3 regions of the Sinorhizobium chiapasense genome follow, and region 2 is predicted to be linked to each of the others. Evidence: predicted binding sites of a transcription regulator. Region 2 holds the regulator's gene; each other region holds the start of a gene.
What was found. Region 2 encodes PhoB, which activates phosphate uptake and scavenging genes when phosphate is short. Its sites were predicted from a motif close to TGTCATNNANCTGTCAT; they were not measured.

Region 1 (3,240 bases), 840 kb from region 2:
TCCATCAGCCGCACGGTCATCTGCCGCGTCTGGCCGCTGATGTCGACGATGCCGAAGAATTGCAGGCCGGCCGACGGCGGCAGGTTGCTGTCGATGCCGCCGCCGGACGCCTTGATGAAACGGACCTCGGGGCCGAAGGTCATGTCGAGTTCCTTCGGACCGTAGGTGCCGGAATGCAGCGGACCGGAAACGAACTCCCAGAAGGGCAGGAATTCCTTGAAGGCGGCGCGTGACGGATCGTAGTGATGCGCGGCCGCATAATGGACGTCCGCGGTCAGCCAGACGATGTTCTCGACTGCGTTGTCGCGGATGAACCGCAGCAGGTCGGCAAATTCCATCTCCCTTCCGGTCGGCGCACCATTGTCGCCGTTGGCGATCGCATCCGACCCGCGCCTCTGAGAATAATCATCCCAGACGACAAGGCCGATCGGCATGTCGCAGGCGATCACCTTCCAGGTGGCACGTGAGGCGGCCAACTCCCGTTTCAGCCAATCCGCCTGCCGCCAGCCGAAGAGGCCGGCGTCCCCCTCCCCCTGGTTGGGGCCACGATAGGAGCGCAGATCGACGAAGAAGACGTCGAGCAACGGGCCGTAAGCAACCTTGCGGAAGATGCGTCCGGGCTGCGTCGGCAGGGTGCGGATCGGCGTCATCTCGTGGAACGCACGAGCGGCGCGCGACGCGTATACGGCCACGTCCTTTTCCGGATAGCGTGGATCATCGCGAAGATCGGTCGAGGCTGACCAGTTGTTCAAGACCTCGTGGTCGTCCCATTGATAGAAGGTGGGGCAGACGGCATTCAGTCCGCGCACGTGCTCGTCGAGCAGATTGTATTTCCACTGGCCGCGATATTCTTCCAGCGTGCGGGCGACGTCGCGCTTCTCGGGCGTCACGATCCGGTTCTTCCACATCCCCCCGTCCCGAAGCTTGATCTCCTCCGGTATGGGATTGTCGGCATAGATCGTGTCGCCGGAATGGATGAAAAAATCCGGCTCGTGAAGCTGCATGGTCGAATAGGTCTTCATCCCGACCTCGTCGATGCCCCAACCCTGGCCGGCAGTGTCACCGGACCAGACGAAGCGCACCGACCGCCGGCGCAAGGGTGCCGTGCGAAAACGCCCGACGATCGGCGCGGAGACGCGATTGCCGTCATAAAGATCAGTTGCGGTGAAACGGTAGAAGATATCCTGGTCCGGCAGCAGGTTGTCGAGCCGGCACTTGATCGCGCAGTCGGTCTGCGGCGTCGCATCGATGTCGGGAAGCCGGAGGGCGTTCGAGAAGCTTTCGGTGGTCGAATATTCGACTGCCACCCGCGCCGGCCGATCGACCCGCGTCCAGATCATTCCCGACTGCGTGTCGACGTCGCCGGACTGCAGGCCGTGCAGGAAATCCGGGCGCCCGTAACCGCGGGCGTAGAAGGGTGTCGCGAGACCGGAGGAAGCGACGAGACCGGCGGCGCCGGTGGAGAAGAGGAAAGAGCGCCTGGTCAGCGTGCTTCGAATGTCAGCCAAATTCTGCCTCCGGTACCGCCAGCGCATGTCGCCCAAAAGTGTGCAGCGGCTTTGGCGGACGACATGCGCAAAAAAGTTCGCGAATCATCGATTTCGCGAGCGGACCTTTGGCGAGCCGCATGTCAGCGGCTTTACAGCGGGATGAAACTATTTGAACGGTTTGGCGACAGTTCTGTGAAGAAGCGGTCGCAAGGCGAGCCGCGGCCGCGATTCCCCCTCGCCGCAGCCCCTCGCCCCGCTACAGCGCCGCGCGTCTTATCGGACACGCAAAGGAGGCTGCAGCACTTTGCATTGCTGCATGTCTTTTTCCTCAAATCGGGGACGATTTGAGGAACGCAGTAGCGGGGCGGCCGCGGCAGGAGCCTTCGCCCCGCATGCGAAGGTGGCCGGCAGGCCGGATTCGGGGCAAAAAGGGGGCGTGCGCGCGTTCCGCGCCCCTTCAGTGCCTGAAATCGTAATGATCGCGGACGTGGTGGTTGAAGTAGGCACCGGCGGAGTCTGCGTGCACGAAGTCCTCGTAAACGCTCTCCGGGACATCGAGGTAATGATAAGGCCTGCGATTGCCGACGAACCAAACGCTGAGCGTCCGATGGCGCGCGTCGTAATTGACGCGTTGGATCGCGGAAGAGTCCAGGATCGCGGACGATTGCAGCATTGGCATTGGCGTCGTCCCGGTGGTTCCCAGAAGTCGCTGACGCCTGACATTATATATCAATAGCCCGGATTTATAAACGACGGCGGGCCGGCGGTGCCGGCGTCCGAGGCGGCCGCGCGCAAATGAGGCAGGACGGGCGGCACTTTGAATTGCTGCATGATTTCACCCATAAATCGGCTTCCGATCTACAAAATCATGCGAATCGCGGTCATCCCATTCACGAGGTCTTCGCCTTGACCCAATCGAACACCCCCTCTCGCGACCGGCTCGAAGCCACTCTCGCTCGCCTCGATGGGCGCCGGCACGAGGAACGCGTCTTTGTGAAGCTCTATTCCGACACCGCCCGCGCCGAAGCGGACGCCGCCGACCGAAGGCTGAACGATGGAAAGAGGCTCAGCCCGCTCGACGGTCGGATCGTCTCGATCAAGGACCTCTTCGACGTCGTCGGCGAGCCGACTCTGGCCGGCTCGATCATACGCCGGATGGCAGAACCGGCCACGGCGGATGCAGCGATCGTCCAGCGGTTGCGGGCCGCCGGCGCCGTCATCATCGGCAAGACGCACATGACCGAATTTGCCTTCACCGCTGTCGGCCTCAACCCGCACTATCCGGTGCCCGGCAATGCGATCGACGTGAGGCTCGTTCCCGGCGGCTCATCGTCCGGTGCGGCCGTCTCGGTGGCGGAGGGCACAAGCGAAATTGCCATCGGCTCCGACACCGGCGGCTCGGTGCGCATTCCTGCGGCGCTAAACGGCCTCGTCGGCTTCAAGCCGACCGCCCGGCGCGTGCCCCTCGACGGCGCCTTCCCGCTCTCTCCAAGCCTCGATTCGATCGGCCCGCTCGCGCGCACCGTCGCCAACTGCGCGCTGGCCGACGCCATCATGGCTGGCGATGTGCCAAGAGCGCTCACGCCGGTGGCGCTCGACGGCTTGAAGTTCGGCATTCCGAAAGGCTTTCTCCTCGACGACCTCGCGCCGGAGATCGCTCGGGCCTTCGAGGCGAGCCTGCAAGCGCTCTCCCGCGCCGGCGCGAAACTCGCCGAATGCAGCATCGACGATCTCCTCGCCCGCTTCGCCG
Region 2 (3,240 bases):
AATCCCGATGACCAGCGCACGCAGGACTACATCATGGGTCGGTTCGGTTAAGCCAGGCGACTAGAGCATCCCGCTTTCAAGTGGAATCGCTGAAAGCGGATAAGATGCTCTAGAATCTAAGCGCTGGAGCGTCCTTTGTGGGTTCATTGAGCGCATGGCGTTCCAGTCAACCGGGTTACGAATTCAAGGAACGAAACATGTCATCCACACACATCATGTCGGCATTTGACGACGAGCTTAAATATCTGACGCGCCGCGTCTCGGAAATGGGTGGGCAGGCCGAACAGATGGTGGCGGATTCCGTCCGGGCGCTGGTGAATTCCGACCTGGCGCTGGCGCAGAAGGTGATTTCCGACGACGCGATCCTCGACGACGCCGAGCGACAAATCGGTGAGAAGGCGATCGTAACCATCGCCAAGCGCCAGCCGGTCGCATCCGACCTGCGCGAGATCATGGGGTCCATTCGAATTGCGGCGGACCTGGAGCGCGTTGGCGACCTCGGCAAGAACACCGCCAAGCGCGTGATCGCGGTCGCCGGATCCGGCATCCCGCGCAAGCTCGCGCGTGGCCTGGAGCATCTGGCGGAGCTGGCCCTGGTCCAGCTCAAGGAGGTGCTCGACGTCTACGCCTCTCGCTCGCCGGAAAAGGCGAACCGCATCCGCGAGCGCGATGAAGAGATCGACGCGATCTATACGTCGCTTTTCCGCGAACTGCTGACCTATATGATGGAAGATCCGCGCAACATCACCCCGTGCACGCATCTGCTCTTCTGCGCCAAGAACATCGAGCGTATCGGCGACCACGCGACCAACATTGCCGAAACGATCTATTACATGGCGACGGGCGCCCAGCCGCAGGGTGAGCGGCCGAAGGACGATAATACGTCGACGCTGGGCTCAGTAACGGACTAGAGCATCCCGCTTTCAAGTGGAATCACTGGAAGCGGATAAGATGCTCTAGAATCAAAGTGCTAGAGCGTCCTTTGTGCGTTCATTTTGAACGCACGGCGCTCTAGGGCGCCCGAGAGCCCGATAGCCGCATGCCTTGGTTTGCATGCGTTAATCTTGTCCGGTCGCGATCTTTCGCGGCCCACAGAGTGTCGCGGTGGCATGATGGCACCCGCGCGTGGGAAGGAGCATGACCGAATGTTGCCGAAGATAGCTGTTGTCGAGGACGAGGAGGCGCTGAGCGTCCTCCTGCGCTACAATCTCGAGGCCGAAGGTTTCGACGTCGATACGATCTTGCGCGGAGATGAAGCTGAAATCCGCCTTCAGGAGCGGCTGCCCGATCTCCTGATCCTCGACTGGATGCTGCCCGGCGTCTCCGGCATCGAACTTTGCCGCCGACTGCGGCAGCGGCCGGAAACGGAGCGCCTGCCGATCATCATGCTGACCGCGCGTGGCGAGGAAAGCGAGCGGGTTCGTGGTCTCGCTACCGGCGCGGACGACTATGTCGTCAAGCCGTTTTCGACACCGGAACTGATGGCGAGGGTGAAGGCGATGCTCAGGCGTGCCAAGCCCGAGGTGCTTTCGACGGTGTTGCGTTGCGGCGACATCGAGCTCGATCGCGAGACGCACCGCGTCCACAGACGCAGCCGCGAAGTCCGGCTCGGACCGACGGAGTTCCGGCTCCTGGAGTTCCTGATGTCCTCGCCAGGGCGCGTCTTCTCGCGTTCGCAGCTGCTCGACGGCGTCTGGGGACATGACATCTATGTCGACGAGCGCACCGTGGATGTGCATGTCGGCCGTCTGCGCAAGGCGCTGAATTTCTCGAACATGCCCGATGTCATTCGCACCGTGCGCGGCGCCGGCTATTCGCTTGAAAGCTGAAGGCCGGCGGCCATCCTTCGATGGACATCAAAAAAAGGGGCGTCACCGCCCCTTTTTCAATTGCGTTCGCGCGAGGCCGGTCAGCGCATGCGCCGGCGTTCGCCGGAAGGCTGATAGGCGAGCCGCGTGTGATAGCTGCAATAGGGCGACGATTCCGGTGAGTCGTTGCCGCAGAAATGGAACTCCTCCTTCAGGGGGTCGCCGATCGGCCACTTGCAGGTGCGCTCCGTGAGTTCCGTCAGGCCGAGGCGTCGCGACATCGGGACGACGACGTTCGGTGCGAGTTCGAGGTCCTGATCGGCGACGAGATCGACTTCGATCTCTTCCTTGAGGACAGTGGCGCCAGCGGTGCGGGTGACGGTGCGGGTGGCGACGCGCGCGGCATAGTTCGGCGCCCGGGGGGCCGACGTGGTGCGCTTCGGGCGTGCGGCAGTGGTCGCGCCGCCGGCCTTGGCTCGGCCCGGCAAGCTCAACCGGTGAACCTTGCCGATCACGGCGTTGCGGCTTACGCCGCCCAGTTGTGCCGCAATCTGGCTGGCGCTCAAGCCCTCGGACCACAGCTTCTTCAGTTTCTCCACCCGCTCGTCAGTCCAGTTCATTTCTGCACTCTCCGTTCTCGGCGTTGGATGGCAGAATCCATCACCACGCTCCGGAAAAACTCCGGAGCTGCAACGCGATAACTCTTTTGGTGACTAGGTCCGCCGCATGCGTCTAGTAATTGAATATTAACCTACTGGCAGGGTGACTCCGTGGCAAGAGTCGCGGGAATCGCGCCGAATCGATTTCGGAGTTTTCCCCAACTTGCTGGCTGGCCGTTGCATTTTTGCAAGCCCCCGCTGGAGGTTTTTTCGCACATCGGAATCCGCGCGTTCAAGCTCGCTGCAAGCCTTGGTTTTGTTGACATTGCGGTGCGAAATAGGAATAGTGCCTGCGCCGCCGAAAGGCGGCATTTTTGATTTTTATCGGACACGATCGCCCGATATTGATGCCAACAGGACGGAAGGAGAAGTTCGCCATGGCCGCAACAACGCCGCTCTACGACACCTACATGCGTGCGCCGTTGCGTTTCGAGCGAGGCGAGGGCGTCTGGCTTATTGCCGAGGACGGCTCGCGCTATCTCGATTTTGCCGCCGGCGTTGCCGTGAACTCGCTCGGCCATGCCCATCCGCACCTCGTCGAGGCGCTGAAGGCGCAGGCGGACAAGGTCTGGCATCTTTCCAACCTCTATGAGATTCCGGGCCAGGAAAGTCTGGCGCGCCGGCTGACGGCGGTGACCTTCGCGGACCGCGTGTTCTTCACGAATTCGGGTGCGGAGGCGCTGGAATGCGCCATCAAGACCGCGCGCCGCCATCACTTCGCCAAGGGAAATCCGGAAAAATTCCATATCATCACCTTCGAAGGCGCCTTCCAT
Region 3 (3,240 bases), 760 kb from region 2:
CATCGCGTCGATCGTCAACATCTTCCTGGCGTCTTCCGCGTTCGCCTTCGCGATTTCGGTGATCGGCGTGCTCGTCTTCGCCGGCCTGACCGCCTACGACACGCAGAAGATCAAGGAAATGTACTTTGAGGCCGATGACGTCGCGGTTGCTGGCCGCAAGGCCATCATGGGCGCCCTGACGCTCTATCTCGACTTCATCAACCTGTTCATGTTCCTGCTGCAGTTCCTGGGCAACAGGAACGAGTAGTCGAGGCGCATTCACAAAAAAGGCGGCTTCGGCCGCCTTTTTTGTTGCCCTACAGCGCCGTGCGTCTTTTCAGACGCACAAAGGAAGCTGTAGTACTTTGAATTGCTGCATGTTTTTGTCATTAAATCGGTTACGGTTTGTGGAAACATGCAGTAGCGCCGCGGGTCCTTTCAGATGCGCAGCGATCGCCGTAACACCTGAACTGCCTCCGATTCAAAGAACCGCACAGTAGGACGGCCTTGATCGCCTCGTCCGATCCATGCGATCTGATCGGGATAAGCCAACATCACGAAGTCCCATGTCTGTCACTCTCCGCGACGCCGTCGCTGCCGATCTTCCCGCAATTACCGAAATCTACCGCGAGTCCGTCTTGAACGGCGTGGCGACCTACGAGGTAACGCCGCCTTCCGAGGCGGAGATGGCGCTCCGCTTTTCGACGATAACCGGCAGCGGCTATCCCTACATCGTGGCACAGGAGGACTACGGCAGAGCGATCGTCGGCTACGCCTATGCTTCCGCATTCCGCACGCGGACGGCCTATCGGTTCCTGGTCGAGGATTCCATCTATCTGGCGCCGGAAGCCCGGGGCAAAGGCGTCGGCAGGGCCTTGCTCGCGGAGCTGGTCAAGCGATGCACCGCGCTTGGCTTCCGCCAGATGGTGGCGGTGATCGGCGGCGCGCACCCGTCATCGATCGCATTGCATCGCGCGCTCGGCTTCGAGCATCAGGGGTTCATGAAGGCGACCGGGTTCAAGCACGGCCGCTGGCTCGACACGGCGATCATGCAGCTCGCGCTCGGAGACGGAGCAGCCTCGGACCCGGACGAGGGCGTCTATCCGGATACGCTCCACCGGAACTGACGAGTCCGGGGTTGAATTGGCCCCTCACCCTAACCCTCTCCCCACAGGTGGGAGAGGGACTGGCATTGGCGCAGCCCGCGAGTCCCTTCGCCCGCCTGCGCGGGAAGGTGCCGGCAGGCGGATGAGGGGCAAATCCAAAGGAGATGTCGAGTCAGGTCTCGACGAGCTTCAGGACCTTGTCGAACACCTTGAGCACCAGGGCAAGTTCATGGCCGCGCTTCAATATCGTGCCATGGGCGTTGAGCACGCAGTAGGCGCCCTGCTTTGCCGCAAGCTTCGGGTTTTTCTCGATCCGATAGAGCGGCGTTTCCCCCGATCGCTTGAACACGGAGAAAACAGCTCGATCCTTCGTGTGGTCGATCGCATAGTCGCGCCATTCGCCCTCGCCGACCATGCGGCCATAGACCCGCAAAATCTGGTCCAGCTCGCGGCGATGAAATGTAACGGGAGGGGGATTCCTGGCGTTCTTGTATTCGTGAAAATCGACCACTTGTGATGTGGTCTGGCCCTGGCGACGCGTTTCGCCTTCCGGTAAATCCGGTTGATCGGTCATCAGCATTTTGGCCTTCTGATGTGACAGGACCACGACAGTGTGCCTGACACGAACGGAAAAGCAAGCCGGAAGCCGGTGAACAATGCCGGCAATTCTTGTCCTTGCCGCAATTCAGTCAAATCGGCGCCCCAATTCACGGCAAAACTTCGACCGCTGCCGGACAGAGTCGTTGCCACCGTATGTCCGGACAGGTCGTCATGCTGCGGGAGATATTACGAACGCAGACATGACCGGTTCGGTCCGGTAACTTCGAACCCTCAGCCCCAGCCCCTCGATGCTGCCGGGCCGAACCACCCTCCGTCTCAATCATCGGGTTCAGAGCTTGCCCTGCGGGCCGGCAAGAACCGCTGCCGCTCCGATAATGGCTCCCGGCGTTTCCGCATCCTTCATCGATTGCAGCAGGACGGCGCAGCCGCTGTTGCCATTTCCCTCGATCAGGACGGAGGCGGGCAACGTGAACTCGGCCGGCTTGCCATCCCACATGCCGATCGTCTGTATGTCGCGTACGGCATGCCAATAGGCGATCTGTTTGCCGCTGTTTTCGCCTTTCTCGACATCGACCACCTTGGCCCGCTCGAAATAGACGACGACGACATTTGCCTTGCCTTCGCCGGCCCCGACCTTGATCGAGATTCCATCGTCGCCAATCGCCGCCTGGACCGGCACGGCCAGTCCCCGGCCCTCCGCGTTCATCGCGTCGAGCCGGCTCCTGATCGCCTGCAGATTGGCGCCGTTGAGATGGTCGCGCCCGTTGAGGACCGCCTGCGGCGTATAGACGCCGTTGCGGCCGAGCATGCGGGCATAGGCATATTGCCGTTCGGTATTTTCCTTGGAAGCGAGCGTGTCTGCCCAGCCGAGATAATTCCAGTAGTCGACGTGATAGGCGAGCGCGACGACGTCGCCCTCATCGACGAGCTTCTTGAGCGCCGCATCCGCCGGCGGACAGGAGGAGCAGCCCTGGCTGGTGAAGAGTTCAACGACGCCCTTGATTGTTTTCCCGTCGTCCGCCGCAACCGCTCCGCAGCCTGCTCCCAGAATCCCTAACGTCAGGGCGAGACGCCGGATGGTTGTTCTAAAGGCGAATGTCATGACGTCACTTTGTTATGGGCAGGCTCGAATGCTGGAATTCATACATACGACGGCCGTTCTTCAACGGAAAGTCACGTTGGAGTGAGCATTTCGCCGCTTACCGGTACGGGGACGTGAAAAAGCCGGGGCACCATTCGATGCCCCGGCTCTCAAGCCTTAAGACGGTCAGCAGACTCAGGCTGCGAGGTCGCGCAGAACCGTCTGCAGGATGCCGCCGTTGTTGACGTAGGTGACTTCGTCAAGCGTGTCGATGCGGCAGATCAGCGGAACTTCCTTGACCGAGCCGTCGCCATAGGTGATCCGGGCCACGCGCCTTTCGCGCGGCTGGACATTGACGAGGTTGTCGATCGTCACGACCTCGTCGCCCTTGAGACCCAGCGATTCCCAGGTCATGCCTTCTTCGAAGACGAAGGGGATGACACCCATGCCGACGAGGTTCGAGCGGTGGATGCGCTCGAAGGATTGGGCGATCACCGCCTTGACGCCGAGCAG

Region 1: a site for PhoB is predicted at 1,672-1,688, ahead of RB548_RS17500 (alkaline phosphatase D family protein). Genes of this name have one in related genera too.
Region 3: a site for PhoB is predicted at 1,680-1,696, ahead of RB548_RS17910 (DUF2794 domain-containing protein). Genes of this name have one in related genera too.

Annotation. Positions count from the first base shown of each region.
Region 1 covers NZ_CP133148.1:3,659,742-3,662,981, forward strand. The annotation lists gene RB548_RS17500 (alkaline phosphatase D family protein) at 1-1,508, opposite strand, end outside; gene RB548_RS17505 (KTSC domain-containing protein) at 1,948-2,169, opposite strand; gene RB548_RS17510 (amidase) at 2,397-3,240, shown strand, end outside.
Region 2 covers NZ_CP133148.1:157,078-160,317, forward strand. The annotation lists gene pstB (phosphate ABC transporter ATP-binding protein PstB) at 1-51, shown strand, start outside; gene phoU (phosphate signaling complex protein PhoU) at 198-911, shown strand; gene phoB (phosphate regulon transcriptional regulator PhoB) at 1,146-1,829, shown strand; gene RB548_RS00740 (GcrA family cell cycle regulator) at 1,910-2,428, opposite strand; gene RB548_RS00745 (aspartate aminotransferase family protein) at 2,845-3,240, shown strand, end outside.
Region 3 covers NZ_CP133148.1:3,734,935-3,738,174, reverse strand. The annotation lists gene RB548_RS17920 (Bax inhibitor-1/YccA family protein) at 1-247, shown strand, start outside; gene RB548_RS17915 (GNAT family N-acetyltransferase) at 546-1,106, shown strand; gene RB548_RS17910 (DUF2794 domain-containing protein) at 1,258-1,665, opposite strand; gene RB548_RS17905 (DUF1223 domain-containing protein) at 1,975-2,748, opposite strand; gene acnA (aconitate hydratase AcnA) at 2,923-3,240, opposite strand, start outside.